Regions from separate parts of the Arthrobacter sp. Y3223065 genome, predicted to be linked through region 2. Evidence: predicted binding sites of a transcription regulator. Region 2 holds the regulator's gene; the other holds the start of a gene.
The links. Region 2 encodes Rex, which represses fermentation and respiration genes when NADH is low (regulators of the CRP and FNR family bind a similar motif). Its sites were predicted from a motif close to CTTGTGAANNNNTTCACAAG; they were not measured.

Region 1 (7,134 bases), on a different contig from region 2:
GAAAGCGGCTCCAGGGGGATGCGCACCACTTGGTGGCCGGTGAGGAAATCGAGCACGCCAGCGGGGATGCGCGGAGCGTCGGCAGGGTTGAGTGTCAGCAGGAACAGGATTCGTTTGCCGTGCAGCCGTCGCATGACGAAGGTGAGGATGCGCAGGCTCTCCACATCCAGTTTGTGGACGTCATCGACGGCGACAACCACGCTCCCGTGGGACTGCAGCCCTTCGAGGTGTGTGCTGAGAGTCAAGGCGTAGTTGACCATTTGGCCGGTGGTGAGAGCTGCGACGGGCGCCGCAGGCAAGGCCGGGCCGCTGTCGTAACCCTTCGCCGAACGCAGCGGCGAAGTGAGCATGAGCTGGGAGTAACCGGCGAGGGCAAACTGTGCCTCCCATTCATCCCCCATAGCGGACAGCACCCGGATTCCACGCGCCACAGTATGGCAGTGTTCCACGAAGGAATTCAGCACGGCGGTCTTTCCGGACCCTGATGGGCCTGTGAGCACCACTGTGCCGACGTTGCCTTTGCGCACTGCGCGGAGGATTTCGAGGAGTTCCTCGAAGACCCGGGCCCGACCCACCAGCGGCGAGTCCTCCGTTATTTCGCCTTGGATGGACCCGGCAGTCATGCCGGCAAGTCTACCGGAGGGGGCCGTCTGGCCCTTGAAGCGGGGATTCAAGAGTGTCTTATCCCAAGTCCCCGCCGGCGACCGGCAGGATGCTCCCGGTCAGGTATGACGCTTCATCTGATGCGAGGAAGACAATGGGCGCCGCCTGTTCGTCCAGGGTGCCATAGCGCTTCATGAAGGAGGACTGCACGGTCTGGTCGACGATCACCTGGTACCAGGCCTTTTCCACCTCAGTTTCGGCGTCCGGCCCTCGCTTGACCTGGCGGGGAGGCGCCTCGGTACCGCCCGGGGCGGTCGCGACCACTCGGATGCCGCGCCCGGCAACTTCCATCGCCAACGCTTGGGTCAACGCATTGACGCCGCCCTTCGCCGCCGCGTACGGCACGCGGTGCAGCCCGCGGGTAGCCACCGAGGAAACGTTGACGATCGTGCCCGATCCCTGCTCCAACATTATTGGCAGCACGGCCCGGCAGCTCCAAAGGGTGGGAAAGAGCGAGCGGCGGATTTCCTTCTCAATCTTGTCTGCGTCGTATTCTTCGTATGGGCGGGCCCAGATGGTGCCACCGACGTTGTTTACCAGCACGTCCACCCGCCCGTGGGCGGCGACCGCCGCCTCCACGGCCTGCCACGCTCCCGCGAAGGTCTCAAGGTCAGCGGTCACGGACGTGGCCGAGCCTCCGGAACCGGCAGCCTGTGCGGCCTCATCGATACCGCTTGCCACCTCGTGGACGAGCTCGGCCCGGTCCACAAGGACGACAGCTCCGCCCTCGGCACCGATGCGCTGGGCAACCTTCTGGCCGATGCCTTGCGCGGCTCCTGTCACTACGGCTACCTTGCCGGAGTACCGGCCCGGGGTAAGGAATTGTCCCGCATATGGCGCTGCCATTAGCGGGCAGCCTTTGCGTCGATCGCACCGGCCATGGTCTCCTTCGCGTCACGTGCATGGTCGGTGATGACCTCACGCAGGCGCGCCCTGTCCTGGCGCTCGAAGGCGTCGACGATGTCAAGGTGGTCCTGGGTGACCCGGTTGAAAATCCGGGATCCTTCTTCTAGCGCCGCGGCCATCTGGGCGTGGACGTCGAGCCGGCGGTAGGACTCGAGAAGCATGGGGTTATCGCAGATCATGAAGAGGTATTCGTGGAACTCCTCGTTGGTGCGCGCGAACTCCTCCGGTTCCTTGATGGCCCCTGCATCGATTGAGCGTGTTGTCGCCTCGGCGAGCCGCCGGAACTGGCGTAGCTGCTCCTCGCTGAGCCGGCCCAGCATCAGCTCGCTTACTGCAAGCTCCAAACCCATGCGGGCATCCAGCTGGGCGAAACTGTCCTCCTTGCGGAAATTCACACGGCCGGTCTCCAGGGAAGAGACGGCCTCGCCGCGGCTCATCGTGTCGCCCTCGGTCTCGATCTTCTCGGCGGGTGCTGGTGCGCCCGTCTCGGCATCGCCGCCGGTGGTCTCCTTCGGGGCGAACCGCTCGAAGTAGAAGTTGGCAGGCTGGATGCCTTCGGCGTCCAGCCACTTAGAGACAGCATTGACCATGGGGGGCGGGCCGCACAGGTAGATGTCTACATCGCCCTCATTGAGGTGGGCGGGCTCGATGATCTGGGTGACATAGCCCGTGTGGGGGGCGGAGGTGCCAGGTTCGGAGGCAATGTAATCCCAAGTGAATCCCGGTAGCTTCGCCTCGTACTCCCGCAGCCAGTCCAAGCCGACGATATCTGCCTCCCGGGTTAGGCCGTAGATGAGATGGACCGGGGTGGCAGGCGGATTGCTGGAGAGCTTCTCGAGCATTGACAGCAGCGGGGCCAGGCCCGTGCCGCCTGCCAGGAGCAGCAGGGGGCGCTTAGGCTCACGCAGGAAGAATGAGCCGTAAGTGCCCGTGAATTCGATGGTGTCGCCCACTGCCGCCCTGTCGCGTAGGTACTCCGACATTGCGCCTGCGGAGTCACCCGCACCATGAAGGACGCGTCCTGCACCTCGGGGCCGCTGCTAAAGGAATAGGAGCGTTCGGCGTCAGTTCCAGGGACCTTGAGGTTGACGTACTGGCCCGGAAGGAAGGCCAGCGCGTCCCGGTTCTGCACCTCGAGGGTGAAGGACACTGTGCTATCCGAGTGCTTGTTGAGTTCCTTTATGGTTGAGGTGAAGGTGGTGGCGGCCGTTTTCGCGGATTCCGACGTGGCAGGGATCTGGATGGCCAGGTCTGACTCCGGCACAGCCTGGCATGTAAGCAGATAGCCCTTTTCGAGCTCCTCTTCGGTCATCGCGTCGTCAATGTAGTCCCCCGGGTCGAAGGAGCCGGAATCGCAGAATGCCTTGCAGGTGCCACAGGCACCGTCACGGCAATCTGACGGGATGTTGATGCGTGCCTTGTACGCGGCGTCCATGACTGTTTCGTAGTCGCCGACCTTAATGACTTTGGTTACGCCGTCCTCGAAGCTGAGGGCTACCTCGTGGCCCATGATTCCTCCTGTCTGAGCGGGCGCGTCGTCGCTACCCGGGAAAGTTGTTGTGTGAACGTTGGGCACAGCTTGCGAACCAGTCGGGGCCGGCGCCCGGCCGGTGCCGGCACCGGCGCGGCCCTCAGATCATGTAGACATCCACCACGTGGTGGATGTAGTCGTTCTTCAGGACGACCTTCTTCTTCAGAATCACTGGCTCCTCGGCACAGAGATCGATCGTGTAGTAGCTGGTTCCGAAGTACGTATCCGTTGTGTTGTAGCGGAAGTACAGGGTGAACCAGTTGAAGCGCACCTGCACCCGGCCGCGGTCGTGCTCCAGGATTTCGATATCAGTGATGTTGTGGCCGGTGCGCGGCTCCGGCAGTGAGGTGGCAGAGGACCGGTCCGTCTTGATCCGGAACACGCGGTCCTCGATACCGCCGCGGTTGTCGTAATAGATAAGGGAGATTTCGTTCTGCGGATCCTGGGTGAGCCGGTCGTCGACGTCCCACGCAGGCATCCAGAATTCGGAGTCCGGGTGGTAGCACTCGAGCCACTCGTCGAACTGGCGGTCATCCAGCAGGCGTGCTTCCTTGTACAGGAAGGCCCGGACGGTTTCGAGCGTGGCAATCTCCTCGGCGGTCTTGAGTGCCGTGGCGGTTTGGGTCGGGTTGGTCATAGTGTTATCCACTCTTTCTGGCTCCACGTGGGCTGGTCAGGCGGTGACGGGAACTGCGTCCAGGGCGGAGCGCTCCTCCTCTTTCAGGGCCCGGTCCATGACTTCCTTCCAGTACCCGTGCTGGATCGGGTACAGTCCTTCATCCTCTGTGCGCACGCCGGAGGCGATCACCCTGGACATGCCCAGCGCCCGCGCCTGTTCGTCGGGGCCGGCGATCTCATGGGTGGAGCCACGGGTCATGTCGTTCCAAGGTGCTGCAGTGGCCCAGTAGGTCTTGTTGCAGGACCTGAATTCCTCAAGGTCGTCGGGAGTGGCCATGCCGGTGGCGTTGAAGAAGTCCTCGTACTGGCGGATGCGCTTGGACCGGTTCTCTTGGGATTCGCCCTTGGGGGCTATGCAGTAGATCGTGACCTCGGTCTGGTCCGCCGAGATGGGGCGGAAGTGGCGGATCTGCGAGGAGAACTGGTCCATGATGTAAACATTCGGGTACAGGCAGAGGTTCCGGGAGATGTTGATCATGAAGTTGGCCATCTCCTCGCCGTACTTCGCGCACAGCTCGTCGCGACGGTCCCAGAGCGGGCGATCCTCCGGGTTGGTCCATTCCTGCCAGAGCAGCAGGTGGCCGTGGTCGTAGGAATAGAAACCGCCCTTGACCTTGCCCCATTTGCCGGCGTCCATGGCCTTGGTCTTGTTGGCGGAGTCGCCGGCGCTGCGGCGGGCGGTGGTGGCAGCGTAGTTCCAGTGCACGGCTGTGACGTGGTAACCGTCGGCCCCGTTCTCCGCCTGCACCTTCCAGTTGCCGTCATAGGTGTAGGTGGACGACCCGCGCAGCACCTCCAGGCCCTCCGGGGACTGGTCCACGATGGAGTCGATTACTTTGGTGGCGTCGCCCAAGTGCTCTTCGAGCGGGAGGACGTCAGCTTTCAAGGAGCCGAAGAGGAAGCCGCGGTAGGACTCGAAGCGGGCGACTTTGGTGAGATCGTGGGAGCCTTCTTTATTGAAGGTCTCCGGGTAGCCGGCATTGCGCGAGTCTTTTACCTTCAGCAACTCCCCGGAGTTCTTAAACGTCCAGCCGTGGAACGGGCAGGTAAACGTGGTGCGGTTGTCCGTCTTGCGGCGGCACAGCATCGCACCGCGGTGCGAACAGGCGTTAACGATGCAGTTGAGGTTTTCGTCCTTGTCACGGGTAATCACCACGGGAGTGCGACCGATGTAGGTGGTGAAGTAGTCCCCCACGTTGGGAATCTGGGACTCGTGGGCAAGGTAAACCCAGTTCCCCTCGAAGATGTGTTTCATTTCCAGTTCAAAAATGTCCTGGTCAGTGAAGATTTCGCGCTTGGCCCGGATGACGCCGTTCTCACGGTCGTCGATTACAGCGTCGGCAAGGACCTCGCGGACATGGGTCAGGTTCTCGGTCATGGCGTGCTCCTCCATTGGAGAGTGCTGGACGGATGGGCGGAGATCCGGGGCGAGGCTGAGGCGCCTGCGGCGGACGTTGTCAGCCAATTCTTGCGCCTCGTGACTGTCCTCACATCAGGCAAACACCTAGGGTCGACCAAGGGTGCATTTATGTATCGATAATGACAAAAAACTACCCAAATCAATATTTGTAGCGTCCTTATGCCAAGCCTACGATGAGACAGACGTCACGTGATGCCGCGTCGCCGCAGGTGCATGCTCCGCCTGCGCTACGCGGCGGGTGCAGGAACCCTTCCTGTCCCCTATCTGATGAGGAAGGTGAATACCACCATGACTGAGACCCAAGCGGATACCCGTAATGAGAACGAGGGAACTGCCGTTGAGGCCGGCTCAAAGGCGACCGAGCGCTTCGCCACCTCAGGCAAGCTCGCGCAGCTGGATGTGCCGAAGGAAAGAGTGAGCCTCCTGGCGGGGGCGCTGATCAGGGCCGCCAACGACATCGTCGTCGAGCACCAGGTCACCTATGAGGAGTACAACGCGCTCAAAGCTTGGCTGATCAAGGTGGGCACGGACGGGGAGTGGCCCCTGTTCCTCGACGTGTGGCTCGAGCACACTGTGGAGGACGTCAATTCACAGGACCGTCCCGGCACCGTGGGCACCATCGAAGGCCCCTACTACGTGCCCGGCTCCCCGGAACTCGAATCTCCGGCCACCGTCCAGATGCGCGACGATGAGGAGGGCACCCCGTTACGCTTCAGCGGCCGCTTCACAGACACGGCCGGCAACCCCATCCGGAATGCGCAGGTGGAGATCTGGCACGCTGACGCGGCCGGGTTCTACTCCCAGTACGCCCCGGGCCTGCCTGAGTGGCTTTTCCGCGCCACGGTAAAGGCAGATGACGATGGCCGCTTCGAAATCAACACGATGCGCCCTGCGCCTTACCAAATCCCTACGGACGGGGCCTGCGGTCAGCTGATCAGTGCAGCAGGCTGGCACGCATGGCGCCCAGCCCACATCCACATTAAGGTTTCGGCGCCCGGCTTCCAGTCTGTCACCCAGCAGCTGTACTTCCCCGGGGACCCCCACAATGCCGACGACATCGCTTCGGCAGTCAAGCCTGAGCTGATGCTCGACCCCCAGCCGCGTACGGACGGCGGCACTGGCGAGGAAGTCGTCTATGACTACGTCCTCGCCAAGGAAGGCCAGACCAAGTAACAAGCACCGCTCATTACCGGTGCAGGGGCCATGGCCCCTGCACCGAAGGCGCTCTGGGGATGCAAAACTCTGGGGCGCCTGTCTTTTTTGCCCATGCCGCCAGGAGCCAGAATGCCCCGATTCCGCCGTAACCCGCCCTTAACGACGTATGTGGCACACGCTGCGGCGCTGGCGCCCCAGCCTCTGCTGGAACGTCCGGAGTTCCGCCCGGCAGGGCCTCGCCAGGTCCTCCGCGACGTGAGCGTGCCCTACGCCGTTAACGGGCTAATCGGGCTCATCTTCACAGCCTCCGGGCCCATCGCGGTCACCCTGGCCGTCGGTGCCGCGGGGGGACTCACCCAGGGGCAACTCGCATCCTGGGTGTTTGGCATCCTTTTCTCCGGCGGCGCAGCGACCCTAATCATGTCACTCCTCTACCGCCAGCCCTTGGGTTTCGCGTGGTCCATCCCCGGCACGGTGCTCCTAGGCCCGTCACTTCAGCACCTGTCCTTTGCGGAGGTGGTTGGAGCGTTTTTCACCTCAGGTGTGCTTATCCTCGCGCTGGGCACCACTGGCGTGGTTCGCAGGATCATGGCTGCGGCCCCGATGCCGATCGTCATGGCGATGGTTGCCGCCGTGTTCCTGAGGTTCGGCACAGACATCGTTGCTTCGACCCAAGCGAATCCCGCAATAGCCGGACCGATGGTGGTGGCATTCTTGCTCCTCACCGCCGTACCCGCCCTAGGAAGGTTCCTTCCGCCGGTACTCGGCACCCTTGTCGCAG
Region 2 (7,134 bases):
GGATCCGGGTCGCTGCCGTAGGCCACCCCGTCTTCGCCCTCCATCGCGGTCGGCAGGAAGAACCCGACGAAGCCCAGCTGTTCCGGCTGCGCGTCCGGCACCTTGATCACCAGGGTGGAGGTGTAGGCGCCGTCGTTCGGAATGGCGACGACGGGGCCCTGGTGGGCGATGTTGCCCTCGCCGTCCCGGATGGTCACCACCGGCGCATAGCCGTTGCCCATGAGGTACACGTTCGTTCCGCCGATGGTCAGCGGGTGGTTGATTTTCAGCACCTGCTGTTCCTCGGGTGCCCCCGGCTCGCCGCGCACGGTCAGCGTGGCGGTGAAATCGAGCGGCTGGCCGTAGTGGGTCGGCGATTCCCGGTCGAAGACCACCTCGAACTCGTCGAGGCGCATGGAGAAGGGCTCCAGCCGGTCCTCGGTGAACCCGGTTCCCGGATTGAAGTTGTCGTAGCCGATGAGCGAATTCACGAACGTTTCGCCCTCGACCAGGATCCGCTGGCCGGTGTAGCCGAACTGTCCGCCCACGGCGACGGACACCAGCACGCCGATCAGCGAGGTATGGAAGACCAGGTTGCCGATTTCCTTGCCGAAGCCGCGCTCCGCTCCCACGGAGGGCCGGTCGGTGGCCGCATCGCGCACATCCACCCGGTAACCGCGGCGCTTCAGCAAGCGGGCGGCGTCCTCCACGGCAGCGCGCGCGGAGACGCCGGCTTCCGCGGGGACCGCCATGGACCCGTACTCGGGCAGTCGGGACAGCCGGCGGGGAGTCCTGGGCGGCTGCGACCGCATGGCCTTGTAGTGCTGGATGGCGCGCGGGATGACGCAGCCGATCAGCGACAGGAAGAGGAGTAGGTAGATGGCGGAGAACCACACCGAGGAGTACACGTCGAAGAGCTGGAAGCGGTCCAGCCACGGCCCGACCTCCGGGTTGTCCGCAATGTACTGGGTCACGACGGCGGGGTTGGCCGGGCGCTGCGGGAACAGCGAGCCGGGCACCGCGGCCACGGCCAGCAGCAGCAGCAGGAACAGCGCGGTGCGCATGCTCGTCAGCTGGGTCCACGCCCAGCGCAGCATGCCGGCGAAACCGAGCGCGGGGACGGCGACGTCGTCCCGGTCGCGGCTGCGCTTCCGGTCTTTGGCGGACTGAGGGTCCTTCACGGCCCGGCCGCCGCCGCCCGTGCCCGGTCCGGCCGCTGCGGGGGCATCGGCTTCGTCATGGCGCCCAGCGCCGTCGGGTGTCTGACTCATCAGATCGGGAGCCTCACTTCATTTGCAAACCAGTCCTGCAATTGCGTCACCCAGTCTCCCCAGAGCCCGCTGGCCATCAGCAGGCCCAAAACCACCAGCATGGCGCCGCCGGCCCGCTGCAGGAACAACCGGTGCTGGCGGAAGAACGCCATGGCGCCCATCCCCCGCCGCACGCCGAGGGCGATCAGCAGGAACGGGATCCCCAGGCCCAGGCAGTAAACGAAGGCCAGGAACGCGCCCTTGGCCGCATCGGCGCCGCCCGAGTAGGCCAGCGCCTGCACGGCGGAAAAGGTCGGGCCGATGCAGGGCGCCCATCCCAGCCCGAACGTCATGCCGAGCACCGGCGCTCCCCACAACCCGGCCGGCGGACGCGACTGGATCTTGCGGTCCCGCTGGAAGTAGGACAGGCCGCCCATGAAGATGATGCCCATGGCGACGACGACGACGCCCAGCACCTGGGTGACCCAGCCGGCGTCGCTGCCCTTCAACCAGGCACCGAGCTGGCCGAAGATCGCCCCGATAATCACGAAGACGACGGAAAACCCCAACACGAACAGCCCAATGCCGGCGAACATCCGGCCGCGGCGCTGGCGTTCGAGGTCCACGCCCGTCAGGCCGGTGACGTAGCCCAGGTAGCCGGGAACCAGCGGCAGCACGCACGGGGACAGGAAGGAGACCAGCCCGGCCAGCATGGCCACGGGGATTGCCAGCAGCACGGAGCCGTTCAACACCGTGTCGCCAAAAGCGCCGCCCAAAGTCATCGGCAGCGCGGCCGTCGCCCACCCCATTGCTAGGCGGCCACTGAGTCTTTAATCAGGGCCCTGAGGGTGCCCTTGTCCGCAACGCCCAGGATCCGGGCGGCGACGCGGCCTTCCTTGTCCAGCACCAGCGTGGTGGGTACGGCCTGCGGTGGCACATAGGCGGTCATCGCCAGCAGGACGTCGCCGTTCTTGTCCATGAAGCTGGGATACGTCACCCCGAAGTTGCGCTCGAATGCCTCCGCCGTGGGGCGCTCGTCCCGGATGTTGACCCCGTAGAACCGGGCGCCGTCGGCGAATTCCTCGCTGAGCGCCTGCAGGTCCGGAGCTTCCAGCCGGCACGGCGCGCAGGAGGCGTACCAGAAGTTGAGAACCGTCACCTGTCCGGCCCAGTCGGCTGCATCGACGGTGGTGCCGTCGAAGAGCTTGGCGGTCAGCTGGACGGGTTCGCCGCGCGACTCGGGCGCGTACTCGGTGACCGACCCGTCGCCGGCAATGTAGTTCTTGTTGTCGCCCGCGTTGGCCTGCTGGGCCAACGGGTCCTCGGCGGAACAGGCGGCGAGCGAGAGGGCGCCCAGCAGCCCCGCACCGACTTTGAAGGCGGTACGGCGATTGAACAAACGGGGGTTATCGGCAGTCACAGTCACACTTTTCTTCGTGGGGTTGGGGGTATCCCACTTCTACAACGCGTAGTAATTCTATTATGCTCCGGGCAGGTTCGCCGCACCGGGCAGGAGGTGGGCGCACGGCTCGGCATAACGCACCGCGGTGAGGCGGCCGTCGTCGAACTCCAGGGAAGTCACCGAGGCCAGCGTGCACTGGCGGCGGCGGGGATCGTGCCAGAGCCGTTTGCCCTCGCAGGCCAGCCGGGTCACCCAGATGGGCAACTGGTGACTGACCAGGACCGCCTCGGCGCCCTCGCCGCCGCGTTCTACCGCGATCCGGCGGGCGTCGTCGATGGCCTTGCGCATCCGGGTGGCCTGCGCCGCGTACGGCTCCCCCCAGGACGGCCGGAATGGATTGTAGAGGTGCGGCCAGTGCCGGGGCTGGTTCAGGTGCGAGCGGATGTCCGCCAAGCCCTCGAAGTGATTCTCGGCTTCGATGATCCGCTCGTCGGTAACGATCTCGAGGCCGAGCGCCTTGGCGGTCGGGGCGGCGGTTTCCTGTGCCCGGGTCAGCGGCGAGGCCACCAGGTAACTGATGGTGGCGCCGTCGTCGCGGCGTTCTGAAAAGTAGCCGGCGGCACACTCGGCCATTTCCTGGCCCAGGGCGGACAGCCTGAAGCTCGGCAGCCTGCCGTAAAGCACGCGGTCGGGGTTGTGGACCTCGCCGTGGCGGAGCAGGTGGACGGTAGCTTCGGGCATGGGTACAAGTGTCTCAAACCGCCGGTGTTTGCCCAAAAGCCCCGGCATACCGCCGGCGGGCGTGCACCTCCGGCGGCTTGGCTGGCGGGGGCTGGCCGCGGGGCGGGCCGAGGCGGGCCGAGGCGGGCCGGGGCGGGCCGCGAGGCTGAAAATCATCCTTCAGGCCGACCGACACGGCGCAGGCCTGCATTGTAGTGTTGCATTAACAGCTGCCAAGCACCTCTGCGGCCGGCGCGCAGGCTGGCCGGCGCAGACGTGCGACCCGTGTGGATGAGATGAAAAGGAACCGGCCATGAGCACCCCAGAAAACGAACCGAACCAGCCCGGTGACGGGGAAGGCCGGCCCGGAGGCCAGGAGCAGCCCCGGTACGGGCAGAACCTGCCGCAGTACGGCCAGAACGCGCCCCAGCAGCCCGGCTCGGATCAGCCTCCGTACGGGCAAAACGCCCCCCAGTACGGACAGTACGGGCAGAACCCGCCGCAGTACGGACAGCCCGGACAGCAGCCCTACGGGCAGGGCCAGCAGGGCCAGTCCCCGTACGGTCAGCAGTACGGGCAACAGCCTTACGGCTACCAGAGCGCCGTGCCCGGCCAGTACGGCTACCCCGGCGGGCAGGCGCAGGCCACCGCCAAGCCCACGGCGCCGCGCGAAGTCATGATCGCCTTCTGGCTGATCATCGCTGCCGCCGTGCTGACCGCCATCGAAATGCTGACCGAACTGGCGAACCTGGACGGCACCATGGCGATGGTGCTCAACGACCCGGCGGTCCGCGAAGCCCTGGGCGAGCAGGGCGGCCAGTTCACCGACGCGGAGCTGGCGGAGATGATGAGCGGCACTGCAGGAGTGTTTATCGTCATCACCGCGGTGATCGCCGTCGGGCTGTACCTGATGGTGGCCTTCGGCGTGAAGGCAGGCAAGAACTGGGCCAGGATCACCGGCACGGTATTCGCTGCGCTGTCGCTGTTCGGACTTTTCAACATCTGGTTCGGCACCTTGTCGGTGCTGCTGGGCATCGCGGCGATCGTGCTGCTGTTCATGCCGGCGTCGAACAGGTTCTTCCAGGCCACCAAAGCGCACAAGTTCGGCATCTACGGCCGCTGAGCAGAGCGGTTCCGGCCGTTTGACGGCCGCTTGACGTCCGCCGGCGGCGGGGCGCCGCTGCTCAGCTATGCTCCGTCGCCTGCGCCCGTTGCGCGTGGTAGGCCAGGATCTGCAGTTCGGTGGCCATGTCCACCTTGCGCAGCTGCACGGATGGCGGGACCTGCAGCACCGCGGGCGCAAAGCTGAGAATGCTCGTCACGCCGGCTTCGACGAGCCGGTCGCAGAGTCCCTGCGCCGCGCCCGCTGGCACGGCCAGGACCGCCATGTTGGCGCCGGTTTGCCGCAGGACGGGTTCCAGGTCAGCGATCGGGCTGACGCGCATCCCAGCGACCTCCGACCCGATAACCTGCGGGTCTGCGTCGAAGAGCGCCACGACCCCGAAGCCCTTGGTGGTAAATCCGGAGTAGCCGGCCAACGCCCTGCCCAGGTTGCCGATGCCGACGATCGCGACTTTCCAGTCCTGGGTGAGCCCCAGAGCCGCGGCAATCTCCTGGCCGACCAGCCGTACGTCGTAGCCCACGCCGCGGGTGCCGAACGAGCCGAGGTAGGAGAGGTCCTTGCGCAGGGTGGGCGGGCTGACGCCGGCGGATTCGGCCAATTGCTCGGACGATATGCGTTCCGTGCCTTCAGACACCAGCGAATTCAGGGCCCGGAGGTAGATGGTCAGGCGTGCGAGGGCGGCCGGCGGGATCTCGTTGCCGGATGGCCTGGCCGCCTCGGTATCCGGGAGGTGGGTCACTGTTGTCGCTCCGATGCCTGCTGCGGGGCTCCGATCCTGCTGTGTCCAGCCGGTCCGGGTCCTGGGTGCCGCCGGCGGCTGTCCAACCGCAGGCTAGTGTCCCCCCAAGATTAAGCTGCCCCGCGCCGCTCTCCAACTCCGATGACGCGGGCCTGTCGGCCTCGAACTACTGTGTGAGCAGCCGTCTCAGCCGGTCCGGATCAATGTGCCAGAAGTCCCGCTGGACGCCGTCGATCATGACCACGGGGATCTCTTCGGCGAAGCGCCGCTCCAACTCGGGGTCCTCGAGGATGTTCTTCTCCTCCCAGGCGAGACCGAGCTCCCCCGCAACACTCCCGACAGTCTCTCGTGCCGCCTGGCACAGATGGCAGCCGGGTTTGGTCAGCAGCACCAGTTCGTGCGCGCGGCCGGCGTCGGATCCACTCATGCCTTCCACGGTAGCCGCCACCGGCGGCGAACGGACAATTCCCGGACAATTCCCGGCGCCTCGTTAGACTCGAAGCATGCCCAAGACCGCCGCCGGCCATGCACAGCGCGCCTCGGTCTCCGCCGACCCGGGGACGGAAGCGGCATTTTTCGACGTCGACAACACCCTGATGCGCGGGGCCAGCCTGTTCCACGTGGCCCGCAAGATGTACCAGCGCGGCGCCTTCCGGATGCGCGACGCTGCCGGCTTCGGCTTCAAACAGGCCCGCTTCCTGATGCGGGGAGAAAACCTCAAGGACATCCAGTCCATCCGTGACACGGCGCTGGCCCTGGCCACCGGCCTGATGAGCGACGACGTCAAACAACTGGGCGACGAGGTCTACGACGAAGTCATCGCCTCCAAGATCTGGCCCGGAACCAGGGCGCTGGCGGACCAGCACCTGCGGGTGGGCCGCAAGGTCTGGCTGGTGACGGCCACGCCGGTCGAAGTGGCCGCCGTCATCGCGGACCGGCTTGGCCTGACCGGCGCCTTGGGCACGGTGGGCGAAATCGAAGACGGTGCCTACACCGGACGGCTCATCGGGGACATCCTGCACGGGCCGGCCAAGGCTGTTGCGGTCGAGGAGCTGGCCATCCGCCAGGGCCTGGACCTCGCGCGCTGCTGGGCCTACAGCGACTCATACAACGACGTCCCACTGCTGACCCTGGTGGGCAACCCGGTGGGCATCAACCCGGACATGAGGCTGCGCCGGCACGCCCGGCAGAACAACTGGCCGGTCTATGACTTCAGGAGCGGCCGGCGGGCGGCCACGGTGGGCCTGAAGGCCGCCACGGGGGCCGGCGCGGCCTACGGGCTCTGGCGCGGCGTCAATTGGTTCCGCCGGCCGGCGGCGTAACGGCCGGCACAGCCCGTCCCGCCCCAACCCACGCCCAACCCGCCGAACGGCATGAACGGGCCGGTTAACGGCACAAGGCCCGCCAGTTTCCTGGCGGACCTTGGAAGCTTGGGAACCGGTTGTCGGTCCTACTTCTTGTTGCGGCGCTGGTGACGGGTCTTGCGAAGCAGCTTACGGTGCTTCTTCTTGGCCATACGCTTGCGGCGCTTCTTAATAACTGAACCCACGAGTCCCTCATTCACTGATAGTTTCGCAAGCTGCCGGCGCCCGGCGGGGCACACGCCAACTCACGGTTTTCGACGATGACGTAAAACGTTCCTTAACAGGGTACCGCCTCTGCGCCCCCGGCATTGACCGCCGGCTAGCAGCAGGCCCGCACCGGAGCGTCAGGCGGTCCCGGTCTCCCGGTCGATCACGGCGCCGCGCAGGTACTCCTCCACGGCTGATTCGGGCACCCGGTAGGAACGTCCGAAGCGCACGGCGGGCATCTCGCCCGAATGCACCAAGCGGTAAACGGTCATCTTGGACACGCGCATGACTGCGGCCACTTCCGACACCGTCAAGAAGCGCACACTCGAGAAATTATTCTCGTCAGCCAT

Region 1: the regulator Rex is predicted to act here: its motif matches at 5,253-5,272, upstream of benA (benzoate 1,2-dioxygenase large subunit).

What each region holds. Positions count from the first base shown of each region.
Region 1 covers NZ_JBNHGC010000005.1:147,514-154,647, reverse strand. Annotated here, with positions in the region: gene AC5RUK_RS14040 (ATP-binding protein) at 1-623, opposite strand, end outside; gene AC5RUK_RS14035 (1,6-dihydroxycyclohexa-2,4-diene-1-carboxylate dehydrogenase) at 682-1,509, opposite strand; gene AC5RUK_RS14030 (FCD domain-containing protein) at 1,509-2,552, opposite strand; partial or broken gene AC5RUK_RS14025 (2Fe-2S iron-sulfur cluster-binding protein) at 2,618-3,004, opposite strand; gene benB (benzoate 1,2-dioxygenase small subunit) at 3,201-3,737, opposite strand; gene benA (benzoate 1,2-dioxygenase large subunit) at 3,774-5,156, opposite strand; gene catA (catechol 1,2-dioxygenase) at 5,487-6,371, shown strand; gene AC5RUK_RS14005 (benzoate/H(+) symporter BenE family transporter) at 6,483-7,134, shown strand, end outside.
Region 2 covers NZ_JBNHGC010000002.1:232,516-239,649, reverse strand. Annotated here, with positions in the region: gene resB (cytochrome c biogenesis protein ResB) at 1-1,076, opposite strand, end outside; gene AC5RUK_RS06000 (cytochrome c biogenesis CcdA family protein) at 1,250-2,038, opposite strand; gene AC5RUK_RS05995 (TlpA family protein disulfide reductase) at 2,041-2,655, opposite strand; gene AC5RUK_RS05990 (histidine phosphatase family protein) at 2,710-3,372, opposite strand; gene AC5RUK_RS05985 (hypothetical protein) at 3,665-4,474, shown strand; gene AC5RUK_RS05980 (redox-sensing transcriptional repressor Rex) at 4,536-5,213, opposite strand; gene AC5RUK_RS05975 (glutaredoxin family protein) at 5,380-5,640, opposite strand; gene AC5RUK_RS05970 (HAD family hydrolase) at 5,717-6,535, shown strand; gene AC5RUK_RS05965 (30S ribosomal protein bS22) at 6,664-6,762, opposite strand; gene AC5RUK_RS05960 (helix-turn-helix domain-containing protein) at 6,922-7,134, opposite strand.